Regions from separate parts of the Blautia sp. AF26-2 genome, predicted to be linked through region 1. Evidence: predicted binding sites of a transcription regulator. Region 1 holds the regulator's gene; the other holds the start of a gene.
What was found. The regulator NrdR, encoded in region 1, represses ribonucleotide reductase genes. The targets are predictions, from matches to a motif close to CACAANATNTTGTG.
Positions count from the first base shown of each region.

Region 2: DWY63_RS09110 (ribonucleoside triphosphate reductase) is a predicted target of NrdR. The motif match lies at 2,289-2,302, and genes of this name have one in related genera.

Region 1 covers NZ_QTWD01000001.1:145,424-151,341, forward strand. The annotation lists gene DWY63_RS00850 (heavy metal translocating P-type ATPase) at 1-1,631, shown strand, start outside; gene DWY63_RS00855 (GNAT family N-acetyltransferase) at 1,825-2,991, shown strand; gene DWY63_RS00860 (acylphosphatase) at 3,019-3,324, shown strand; gene DWY63_RS00865 (YlmC/YmxH family sporulation protein) at 3,325-3,576, opposite strand; gene nrdR (transcriptional regulator NrdR) at 3,719-4,171, shown strand; gene DWY63_RS00875 (DUF3786 domain-containing protein) at 4,186-4,821, shown strand; gene DWY63_RS00880 (citrate/2-methylcitrate synthase) at 4,952-5,918, shown strand, end outside.
Region 2 covers NZ_QTWD01000006.1:70,472-76,389, reverse strand. The annotation lists gene DWY63_RS09110 (ribonucleoside triphosphate reductase) at 1-2,175, opposite strand, end outside; gene hflX (GTPase HflX) at 2,423-3,658, opposite strand; gene DWY63_RS09100 (tetratricopeptide repeat protein) at 3,677-4,711, opposite strand; gene glmM (phosphoglucosamine mutase) at 4,708-5,918, opposite strand, start outside.

The DNA of each region.
Region 1 (5,918 bases):
AGGCCGGCGACCGCGTATCGGCGGCGACCTTAAACCAGTCCGGTTTCCTGACCTGTGAGGCGACGAGAGTCGGAGAAGACACAACACTCTCCCAGATCATTCAGATGGTCAGCGATGCGGCAGCGACAAAAGCGCCGATCGCCAAAGTGGCCGATAAAGTTTCCGGTATTTTTGTGCCGGCCGTTATCTGCATTGCACTTGCTACGATTGTGATCTGGCTGTTTGCAGGAGAGAGCGTCGGCTTTGCTCTTGCAAGAGGTATTTCCGTTCTCGTTATCAGCTGCCCGTGTGCGCTCGGCCTTGCAACACCGGTTGCGATCATGGTCGGAAACGGAATGGGAGCAAAACACGGAACGATGTTCAAAACCGCAGTTTCTCTCGAGGAGACAGGAAAAACACAGATCGTTGCACTCGATAAGACTGGAACCATCACAAGCGGAGAGCCGCAGGTAACCGATCTTGTCCCGGCGGACGGTGTAAGTGAGGAGGAGCTTTTAAAAGGTGCCTTTGCACTGGAGCAGAAAAGTGAGCATCCGCTGGCCCGTGCGATTCTTGCACTTGCAGAGGAAAAAGGCCTGGCCCGCGAAGAAGTCAGTGATTTCTCTGCGCTTCCTGGAAACGGCCTTGTGGCAAAACGGAACGGAAAAGAGCTCTGCGGAGGCAACCGCGCACTGATTACGAAAAAAGCGGTTCTCGCGAAACAGATGGAAGAGCGGGCAGCAAAACTTTCCGAAGAAGGAAAGACACCGCTGTTCTTCAGTGAAGATGGAAAGATGCTCGGTATGATCGCGGTTGCGGATGTCATCAAAGAGGACAGCCCGCGTGCGGTGAAAGAGCTGCAGAATATGGGAATCCGTGTCGTGATGCTGACCGGAGACAATGAGCGCACCGCGCGTGCCATCGGCGCACAGGCGGGTGTGGACGAAGTCATCGCAGGCGTTCTGCCGGATGGAAAAGAAGCGGTCATCAGCCGCCTGAAAGAAAAAGGAAAAGTAGCGATGGTAGGAGACGGCATCAACGATGCACCGGCTCTGACCAGTGCGGATATCGGTATTGCCATCGGAGCAGGAACCGATATCGCGATCGATGCGGCAGACGTTGTCCTGATGAAGAGCCGCCTCTCCGATGTACCGGCAGCGATCCGCTTAAGCCGTGCGACCCTCAGGAACATTCACGAGAATTTGTTCTGGGCCTTCATTTACAATATCATCGGTATTCCGCTGGCTGCGGGCGTATGGATCCCGCTGTTCGGCTGGAAGCTGAACCCGATGTTCGGTGCGGCGGCGATGAGCCTTTCGAGCTTCTGCGTTGTGACAAACGCCCTGCGTCTGAATCTGTTTCGGATGCACGACGCGTCAAAAGATAAAAGAATCAAAAACGAAATTTCAAAGGAGGATCTGAACATGACAACAGAACAGGGAATGGTAAAAACCATGACAATCGAGGGCATGATGTGTGGCCACTGTGAGGCAAGAGTGAAGAAAACACTTGAGGCAATCGAGGGTGTTGCATCCGCAGAAGTAAGCCATGAAAAAGGAACAGCCGTTGTAACACTGACAGCTCCGGTATCAGACGATGTGCTGAAAACAGCCGTAGAGGCACAGGATTACACCGTAAAAGGAATCCAGTAAAACAGGAAACATTGAGAAAAGGGAAACGCGCCTGGAATGAAAATTTCCGGGCGCGTTTCCTTTTTTTACCAGATATAGCAAAAATATTGCAATTTGTTCGGAATTTTCGTGACAAAAGGACAAAAATCCGTTAGGATAGAGAAAAAGAAGAGCAAAAACAAAAGGGTTTTTAGGATCAGGAGGTTTTTACATTATGACAGAGTACAGAATTGCAAAGCCGGAAGAGTGGGAGGACTGCATCGAACTTGCAAACTACGTGTTCAGCACGGCACACCGTCCGCACGACTTTGAGCAGTTAATTCCAAGGGTTTATCAGGCGGGACCGAAAATGGCACGGATCCACCGCGTCGCTGTTGCGGAAAACGGCAGACTCCGGGCCGAGATTGCGGTGCTTCCGCAGCAAATGGCGGCAGGGGGTAAGCTGCTCCGCGCAGGATATGTGGGAAGCGTTTCCGTGCATCCAAAGGCAAGGGGCGAAGGCCACATGAAGCGTCTTCTTGGCGACTGGATTACGGATCTGGAAGGAACGTGTGATCTTCTGGCACTGGACGGCCAGAGACAGCGGTATGCCTACTTTGGCTTTACGCCGGGAAGTGAAAAATACACGTTTTACCTGGATGTGGCAAATGTGCGCCATACCTGGAAAAACGGGGAACTCTCCGCTTACACCTTTGCGCCGCTGTTTCCGGAAAACGGCGAAGCGGACGAAGAGGCGGCAGCCTTTGCAAAGAAGCTGAATGAGGAAAAACCGCTTTACGTGGTAAGAGAGGATGTGAAAGCCTGCCTGAAAACGTTCGGCGAGCAGGCAATTGCAATCTGGAAAAACGGTGAGCGGATCGGATATCTGGCACTTTGCGGCGGAAACCAGGTTGTGGAAGCAGAAGTGTTGGAGGAACAGGATTTCGTTCCTGCACTTGCCGCTTATTTAAAAGAAAATGCGCTTGACTCTCTTTTCATTTCCATTCCGGTGTATGAGACCGGAAAAGCAGCAGCGTTATCGGAAGTCTGCGAAAGCTTCACAAAAGAGCGCTGCGGTTCCGCGATGTACCGTATTTTCCAATTTGCAGACGTCATCGAGGCAATGCTGACCATGAAAGCAGAGACGATGGGCATCAGCGATGGAACGTGGTCTGCTGTACTGGAGGGACAGCCGGTGACCGTGACGGTAAAAGATGGAACTGTGACCGTGACAGGGGAAGCCCATCCGGGGGCAGATGTACTCAACCGGGAGCAGGCGCAGGAACTGCTTCTTTCACCGCTGGCAAGTAAGGGAAGCAAGGTTCCATCTGAAATCTGGAAGAACATTCCATCCGACTGGTTCCCGCTTCCGCTGTACTGTGCGACGGCAGACGAATTTTAGGCAATGACTGTTGGGAGGCAGAGAAATATGAACGAGACAGCGAAACGAGACAGAAGAGACGAAAAAGAAGAAATCCGGTACCATGTGATTTTCTACGGCCAGGTGCAGGGCGTGGGGTTCCGTTACCGGGCGTATTATGCTGCCTACCAGCTCGGACTGACCGGCTGGGTGAGAAACTGCTGGGATGAGACGGTGGAGATGGAGGTGCAGGGTGATGAGGAGACGATCACGGAGATGATCAAAAGGATCCGCACCTCCAGCTACATCGAAATCACGGATGCAAAATGGACGAAGATTCCGCTGGAATCGGAATTCGGTTTTCATATCCGTTGATCAGGGCTGCCTTTTCTCTTTTTCCGGAATTTCGACGAGAATGATATCGTTGCCGATCTGGCAGATGCGGTCCCATGGGATCACAAAATCCTCGCCGTGGCAGAAAAAGCCGCAGAATTTCACAGGACCCGGAAGAACGAGTCCGGTAAGATGTCCCGTTTTTGGATTGAATTCCACATCAATCGGACAGCCGAGCGTTTTGCAGGTGCAGATATTGATAACTTCTTTCTGGCGGAGATCTACAACGCGCATGCGGTGCTCCTTTTTACTGATTCCTATGGAAAAACATATGCGAAAATGTTGCTGCAGTTGACTTGAATTTCACGGAAAAATGCGTATACTGTAAAAGTAGAAAACTTTCCGAAATACTTATTTAGAAACGAGGACGAAAGATATGAGATGTCCATTTTGTAATCAGGATAATACCCGGGTTGTGGATTCACGCCCGATTGAAGACAGCAATGCGATCCGCCGCCGCCGGATGTGCGATGTCTGCGGCAGACGCTTTACGACATACGAAAAAGTGGAGACGATCCCTTTGATCGTCATCAAAAAAGATATGAACCGCGAGCAGTATGACCGCTCGAAAATCGAGACCGGTATCCTGCGCGCCTGCCACAAACGGCCGGTGTCCGCCGAGAAGATCAACGAGATGGTCAACAAGGTGGAGACGGAGCTTTTCAACGGCGAGGAACGCGAGATTCCAAGCTCTGTGATCGGAGAGAAGGTCATGCATTACTTAAAAGACCTGGATCAGGTGGCGTACGTCCGCTTTGCGTCGATTTACCGTGAGTTCAAGGACGTCAACACGTTCATGGACGAGCTGAAAAAGATGCTCGACAAATAGCGGGAGGCAAAAAAATGGAAGTGTCGAACTATATTAAAATGCGTGATCAGATGCAGGAACGTTTTCTGACATACGATCAGAAGGAGATCGAAGGAAAGTATGGCTTTGCGTTTGATGACGATTATTTCTATGTGCCGTATCTTTTTGAAGAATGGAGAGTGAACCGCCATACCGGCGTTGTAGAGGGATCAAAAGACCATTTTCTTCATGTACATCAGGGCAGTTTCAATGAGACGCTGACGATTTTCGACCTGCTCTGCTGCGGAAAGAAGGAGATTGTGCTCGCCGGCACGTATGCGCGTACCAATTCCTTAAAGGGAACGATCAAAGGCCGCACGATTGCGTCCGGCGTTCACGACAGCCGCGCCGCACGGTATGACGGGCATGTGGAACAGCTGAAAAAAGCATGCGTTTCCCTTGGCGGAAAACCATATTTCCCGGGAGACGCTGCTTTTGTTTTTCATGTCTTTCCGTTTCTGCCGCTCGTCTTCCAGTTCTGGGAGTCCGATGAGGAATTCCCGCCGGTGCTGAAGTTTATGTGGGATGAAAACGTCCTCGATTATCTGCGGTTTGAGACGCTGTATTACGTGATGGGAGATTTCCTGGACGCACTGGATCAAGCCTTCGATGCATGTAAAACAGAAGCCTGATACCTTTTGTGAGACAAAATCTTACGAAAATTTTTCGAATGTTTATAAAAATTTCAGTATACGAATCCCCTGGTTTAATGCTATAATGAGCGAAAGTGAGTAAAAAAAGAGAAGAGAAAGGGGAATGCATATGGCTTTTAGCATGAAAGTAACACCGGAAATAGAGGAACTGACAAACATCTGTCTGGATAACTCCAAAATGGATGTTTCGCTGTATGGGCAATACGATGTAAAACGCGGACTGCGCGATGTCAACGGCGTTGGCGTCCTTGCGGGACTGACACAGATTTCAAACGTTGTGTCTTCGGATATCATTGACGGCGTCAAAACGCCGTGTGACGGACGTCTGTACTACCGCGGCATCAACGTGGAAAAACTGACCCAGGGCTTTTTAAGTGAAAACCGTATGGGATTCGAAGAAGTTGCGTATCTGCTCTTATTTGGAAATCTGCCGAATGAAGAGCAGCTCAATCATTTTAAGACAATCTTAAAACAGCAGCAGTCCCTGCCGAAGAACTTTGTGCGTGACGTTGTTATGAAAGCGCCGACCAAGGACATGATGAACACTCTGTCCCGAAGCGTTCTGACCCTGTACGCGTACGACAACCACGCAGATGATACCTCCCTTCCGAATGTGCTTCGCCAGTGCATTAACCTGATTTCTGTTTTCCCGATGCTGTCCGTCTATGGCTATCAGGCGTACAACCATTATATCAAGGGAAAAAGTTTATATATCCACAATCCGTCGAAGAAGCTTTCCACCGCAGAAAACATTCTGCTGATGCTCCGCCCGGATCAGAAATACACCCCGCTGGAGGCGAAGATCCTCGATCTTGCCCTCGTCCTCCACATGGAGCACGGCGGCGGTAACAACTCAACCTTTACAACACATGTTGTTTCTTCTTCCGGAACCGATACGTACTCCGCAATTGCAGCGGCGCTCGGCTCCTTAAAGGGACCGAAGCACGGCGGTGCAAACATCAAGGTTGTGCGGATGTTCGACGATATGAAGTCACACGTCAAAGACTGGACGGATGAGGAAGAAGTATCGAATTACTTAAGAAAGCTGCTGCACAAAGAGGCGTTCGACCAGAAAG
Region 2 (5,918 bases), on a different contig from region 1:
TTTATCTGCTGCTGCAGCGGCTTTCGGCTCTTCTTTTCCAGCGGCCTGCTCTGCCAGTTTCTCTGCTGCACCGTACGATTTCATTTTCTGCTCCGGCGATTTGGAGTGGATGATATCATATACAGTTCTGTTCTTGTACTCCTGGCGTTTTCCGTCGTTCCAGTTCTTGACCGGACGGTAATATCCCGTGATACGGCTGTAAACCTCTGCCTCTTTTCCGCAGATCGGACATGTAAAGTGCTCGCCGGCGAGATAGCCGTCGTTCGCACAGACAGAATACGTCGGGGACAGCGTGTAGTACGGCAGTTTGTAGTTCTCTGCAATCTTCCGCACAAGGGAAGCTGCTGCTTTCCAGTCCGGCAGTTTTTCGCCAAGGAACGCATGGAAGACAGTTCCCGAGGTGTACAGCGTCTGCAGATCATCCTGAATATCAAGCGCAGAGAAAATATCCTCGGTATAGTCCACCGGCAGATGGGAGCTGTTGGTGTAGTACGGGGTATCTCCCTCATGGCCTGCGGTCTTGATATCCGGCCATTTTGCACGGTCGTGTTTTGCCAGACGGTATGCGGTCGACTCCGCCGGAGTTGCCTCAAGGTTGTACAGATCGCCGTACTCCTCCTGGTAATCAGAAAGACGCTCTCTCATATGGTTCAGAACTTCTTTCGTAAACTGCTGTGTCTTCGGATCCTCCAGACCCTTTCCGAGCCATGCGGCATTTAAGCCGGCCTCGTTCATACCGATCAGACCGATGGTTGAGAAGTGGTTCTCAAACGTTCCAAGGTACCGTTTCGTATATGGATACAGTCCCTCGTCCAGGAGGCGGGTAATGACCTCACGTTTCGTCTTTAACGAACGTGCGGCAATATCCATCATATGATCGAGACGGCGGTAGAACTCTTTCTCATCTTTGGACTGATATGCGATACGCGGCATATTGATGGTGACAACGCCGACCGATCCGGTGCTCTCGCCGGAACCGAAGAATCCGCCAGTTTTCTTTCGAAGCTCACGCAGATCCAGGCGGAGACGGCAGCACATGGAGCGCACGTCGCTTGGTTTCATATCGCTGTTGATGTAGTTGGAGAAGTACGGGGTACCGTATTTTGCAGTCATTTCGAACAGCAGACGGTTATTCTCCGTATCGGACCAGTCAAAATCGGATGTGATGGAGTAGGTCGGGATCGGGTACTGGAAGCCTCTTCCGTTGGCATCTCCCTCGATCATCGTCTCGATGAACGCTTTGTTGACCATATCCATCTCTTTTTTACAGTCTTTGTACTTGAAGTCCATCTCCTTGCCGCCGACGATCGCCGGAAGCTCCGCGAGGTCATCCGGTACGGTCCAGTCGAGTGTGATGTTGGAGAACGGTGCCTGGCTTCCCCAGCGGCTCGGTGTGTTGACGCCGTAGATAAACGCCTCGATGCACTTCTTCACTTCGCCGTAGCTTAAGTTGTCCACTTTGACGAACGGCGCCAGATACGTATCAAATGAAGAAAATGCCTGCGCACCTGCCCACTCGTTCTGCATAATGCCGAGGAAGTTGACCATCTGGTTGCACAGAACCGAAAGATGTCTTGCCGGAGAAGAAGTAATCTTTCCGTTGATGCCGCCAAGTCCTTCTTTGATGAGCTGTTTTAACGACCATCCTGCACAGTAGCCGGTCAGCATCGACAGGTCGTGGATGTGAATATCCGCGTTGCGGTGTGCCTCGGCGATCTCGTCATCATAAATCTCTGATAACCAGTAGTTGGCTGTGATCGCGCCGGAATTGCTTAAGATCAGACCGCCGACAGAATACGTTACGGTCGAATTCTCTTTGACACGCCAGTCCTCTACTTTTACGTAGCTGTCCACGATCTCTTTGTAGTCTACGATCGTCGATTTCATGTTGCGGATTTTTTCCCTCTGCTTGCGGTACAGAATGTAAGCTTTTGCCACTTCTGCGTAGCCGCACTGGATCAGCACGTTCTCCACGCTGTCCTGAATTGCCTCCACTGAAATTTTTCCGTCTTTGATCTTGGACTGAAAGTCCGCTGTTACGCGCAGTGCCAGCATCTGAAGCATGTCATCGCTGAACTGCATATCTTTTGCGCCGAATGCTTTTCCAATCGCATCGGTAATCTTTTTCATCTGGAACTCTGCAATCGTTCCGTCTCTCTTTTCTACCTGAAACATGGAATCCCTCCTGTTAATTCAACCGTTTCTGCAAGGCCTTTTTAAGGTTCCACTCTTTGCAGTGTCTGAACCATATGATAGCAGAGCATGTTTCTCCCGTCAATAGTAAAAAGTACCATATCTAGTGTGAAATTTTCTAACATCACTAGATATGGTACTTTTACTTGTATTCTGTCCCTTCCATTTTTCGGCGCTGTACGGCGCTTAAAGGGATGTACTGCCGTTTTTAAGCCCGCTTGCCATACCTCTATACCCTCGGATAGATATCCTTCGGTACATAGGCTTTTACGCGGATGCCTTCCGGCAGATATTCTTCTTCGAGCAGAATTCCGTATCCGCGGATCAGTGAAATCGTTCCCGCCTTATCGTACGGATAGAGGCGCTCGATATAGATTTTTCCCTCCATCATCCACGAGGAGAGTAAATTTTTGAGGTCTTCGAGTCCCTGTCCTGTTTTGGCAGAGACCGCAAGGCTCGCGTCTGCCCGGAAATCTTTTACAACCATCGGGGCGAGAAGCTTATCCTGCTTGTTCAGCAGGGTGACGATCTTTTTGTCCTCAACTTTCAGTTCCCGCAGCGTATCGTACACGACCTGCATCTGCAGCTCCATCTGCGGATTTGACGTATCCACAACGTGGAGAATATAGTCGGCATACCGTGCTTCCTCCAGCGTACTGCGGAATGCATCGATCAGATGATGTGGCAGCTTATTGATAAATCCAACCGTATCGGTCAGCAGGATTTCCTGTCCATCCGGAAGGGTCAGTGACCGCGTCGTCGTATCCAGCGTGGAAAACAGCATTGCATCTGCCAGAATTTCCGATCCTGTCAGTGCATTTAAAAGACTGCTCTTTCCCGCTGACGTATAGCCTACGAGCGCCGCTACCGGGATTTTGGAACGTTTTCTGCCTTCACGAAGGAGCTCTCTGTGCTGGCGTACTTCCTCAAGCTCACGTTTTAACTGCGTAATACGCGTGCGGATCAGGCGCCGGTCGGTTTCCAGCTTTTTCTCTCCCGGTCCTCTCGTACCGATTCCGCCGCCGAGACGGGAAAGCGATGTGCCAAGGCCGGAAAGTCGGGACGCACGGTACTTTAACTGGGCCAGCTCAACCTGGATTTTACCCTCGCTGCTCACGGCGCGCGCCGCAAAGATATCCAGGATCAAAAGCGTACGGTCCATGATCTTGCATTCCAGTGCTTCCTCCAGCCCTTTTAACTGGATCGAGGAGAGCTCATCGTCGCAGATGATGCCCGTCGCATCGCAGGCGCGCACCAGAATTTTCAACTCCTCTAATTTTCCTTTTCCGATGTACGTTCCCGGATGAATGGCCTCTCGCACCTGCACCAGGCGGCCCTCCACCTTCGCACCGGCGGTGCTGGCCAGTTCCGCCAGCTCGTCGAGCGATTCTTCTGCGTTTGCGCCGCCGTTTTCCTGTACGCCGACCAGAATCACGCGCTCCTGTTCTTCTCTTAAATCAAACAATTCAACTTCCTCCGTCTGTTATCGGTTCTGGAGAAACGTATTTTCCCGCTGCGCCGCGGTGTTTTCCGGGTATGCTGCCAGAAAATCCGCCATCAGCGACTTCGCGGTATCAAAATCCGCCCGTTTTTCATAGGATACAATCTGGTTGAACAGCAGATTTTCCCGGTCGGAATCCTCTGCCGTTTTGAGTCCTTCCTCGATATACGAGAGTGCACTGTCCGTGTCGTTTTCCGCAAGTGCGCAGAGCGCCAGCCCGTTGTTTGCTGCCGCCGCAAAGCCATCTGTCGAAAGATACGAAGAAAACAGTGCTTTCGCCTCGTCGTTCTGACCATTGGAAAGGTAAACCTCGCCGAGCATTTCCATCGCCGCGCTGCTGCCGTCCTTCATTGCCTTCGAGAACGCTTTGACCGCCTCGTCCTGCTCCTCCAGATAGTAGTATGCGCAGCCGATGTTATAATAATCCTCGGTCGTTTTCGGCTCAATCTTCACTGCCGCTTCGAGGTAACGGTCTCCGTCCGCCTTCATGCTGCTCTCCTGATACAGCTCGTAAATGTCAAGGCAGAGCTGATAGCTCTCCTTCGTCTCCACTGCCGCATCAAAATCCACCTTCGCCTGCTCGTAATTCTTCTGCAGGAAGTACGCGCGTCCCCTAAGGAACAGCGCATCGGCATCGGCCTTTTCTTCCTGAATATTGGTGCAGATCTCAATGGCTCCATCCAGATCTCCGGCCTGTACGCAGGTTTCCGCCTCGTAATACATGACATCGCGCGAAAACTCCGCGTCTTTGTGCTTCATGCTCGAAAGACTGCTCTTGAAAGCCTCTTTTGCCTTGTCATACTCCTGGCTTTTCAGATAAGCGATGCCGAGCGACCGGTAGCTCTCCGCCAGTCGGTCGCCTGCCTTTACGGCTCCCTCCAGCATCGCAATCGACGTTACGTAGTCCTTCTGTTCGAGCGCCTCGATGCCCTTTTTATAAAGCTTTGAATTTTTATTTTCACAGCCGCCAAGCACCATTGCCGCCGCCAGAAAAAAGATTACCAGTCTTTTTTTCATTCTGTCACAAGTCCTTCTTTATGCATCACAGAAACAACCTGGTCTACGTATTTTGCACACGTTGCGTCGTCCGGTGCTTCCACCATGACACGGATCACCGGCTCGGTGCCGCTCTCTCTTACGAGGATGCGTCCGTCATCGCCCAGGGCCTCTGCTACGTCTTCTACTGCTTTCTGTACTGCCGGGTTGGCCTTTGCAGCTGCTTTGTTTGCCACGCGGACATTCTTTAAGAGCTGCGGGTAAATCACTACCTCGGCTGTCAGGGTGCTGAGCGGGAGTTTCTTATCTATCAGCACTTCCATCACCATCAGGGAGGTCAGGATTCCGTCACCGGTCGTCGCGTGCTTGCTGAAAATGATGTGGCCGGACTGCTCTCCGCCGAGAGAATAGCCGTTTGCCATCATGTTCTCGCACACGTATTTGTCGCCGACTGCCGTCTTCTCATACCGGATACCGGCGCGGTCACACGCTTTGTAAAGACCGAGGTTTGACATGATCGTGGTCACGATCGTATCTCCGTTTAACTGGCCTTTTTCTTTTAAGTATTTACCGCAGACATACATGATCAGGTCTCCGTCTACCACATTTCCCAGCTCATCGACAGCGATGCAGCGGTCTGCGTCTCCGTCGTAGGCAAATCCGACATCGAGGTGTTTCTCTCTTACATATTTCTGAAGCTCTTCGATGTGGGTGGAACCACAGCCGCAGTTGATGTTTGTTCCGTCCGGCTCGTTGTGGATCACATATGTCTTGGCGCCGATGGCATCAAACACGCTCTTGGCTACGGAAGAGGCACTTCCGTTGGAGCAGTCGAGTCCGACTCTCATGTTTTTAAAGGATTTTGTCGGAATCGAGATCAGGTGTCCAATGTAGCGGTTCCTTCCGGCTGCAAAATCCACGGTACGTCCGATGTCTTCTCTCGTTGCGAACGGGATCTTCGGTGTTCCGTCGTCGATGTAGGCTTCGATCTGCGCTTCGATGTCGGCTTCCAGTTTCTGTCCCAGGCCATTGATGACTTTGATTCCGTTGTCATAGAACGGGTTGTGGCTGGCGGAGATCATAATTCCGCAGTCAAAGTTTTCGGTACGGACAACATAGGAAACGCTCGGGGTGGTCGTTACATGCAGCAGATAAGCGTCTGCTCCCGATGCGGTCAGTCCTGCTACCAGCGAATATTCGAACATGTAGCTGGAGCGTCTGGTGTCTT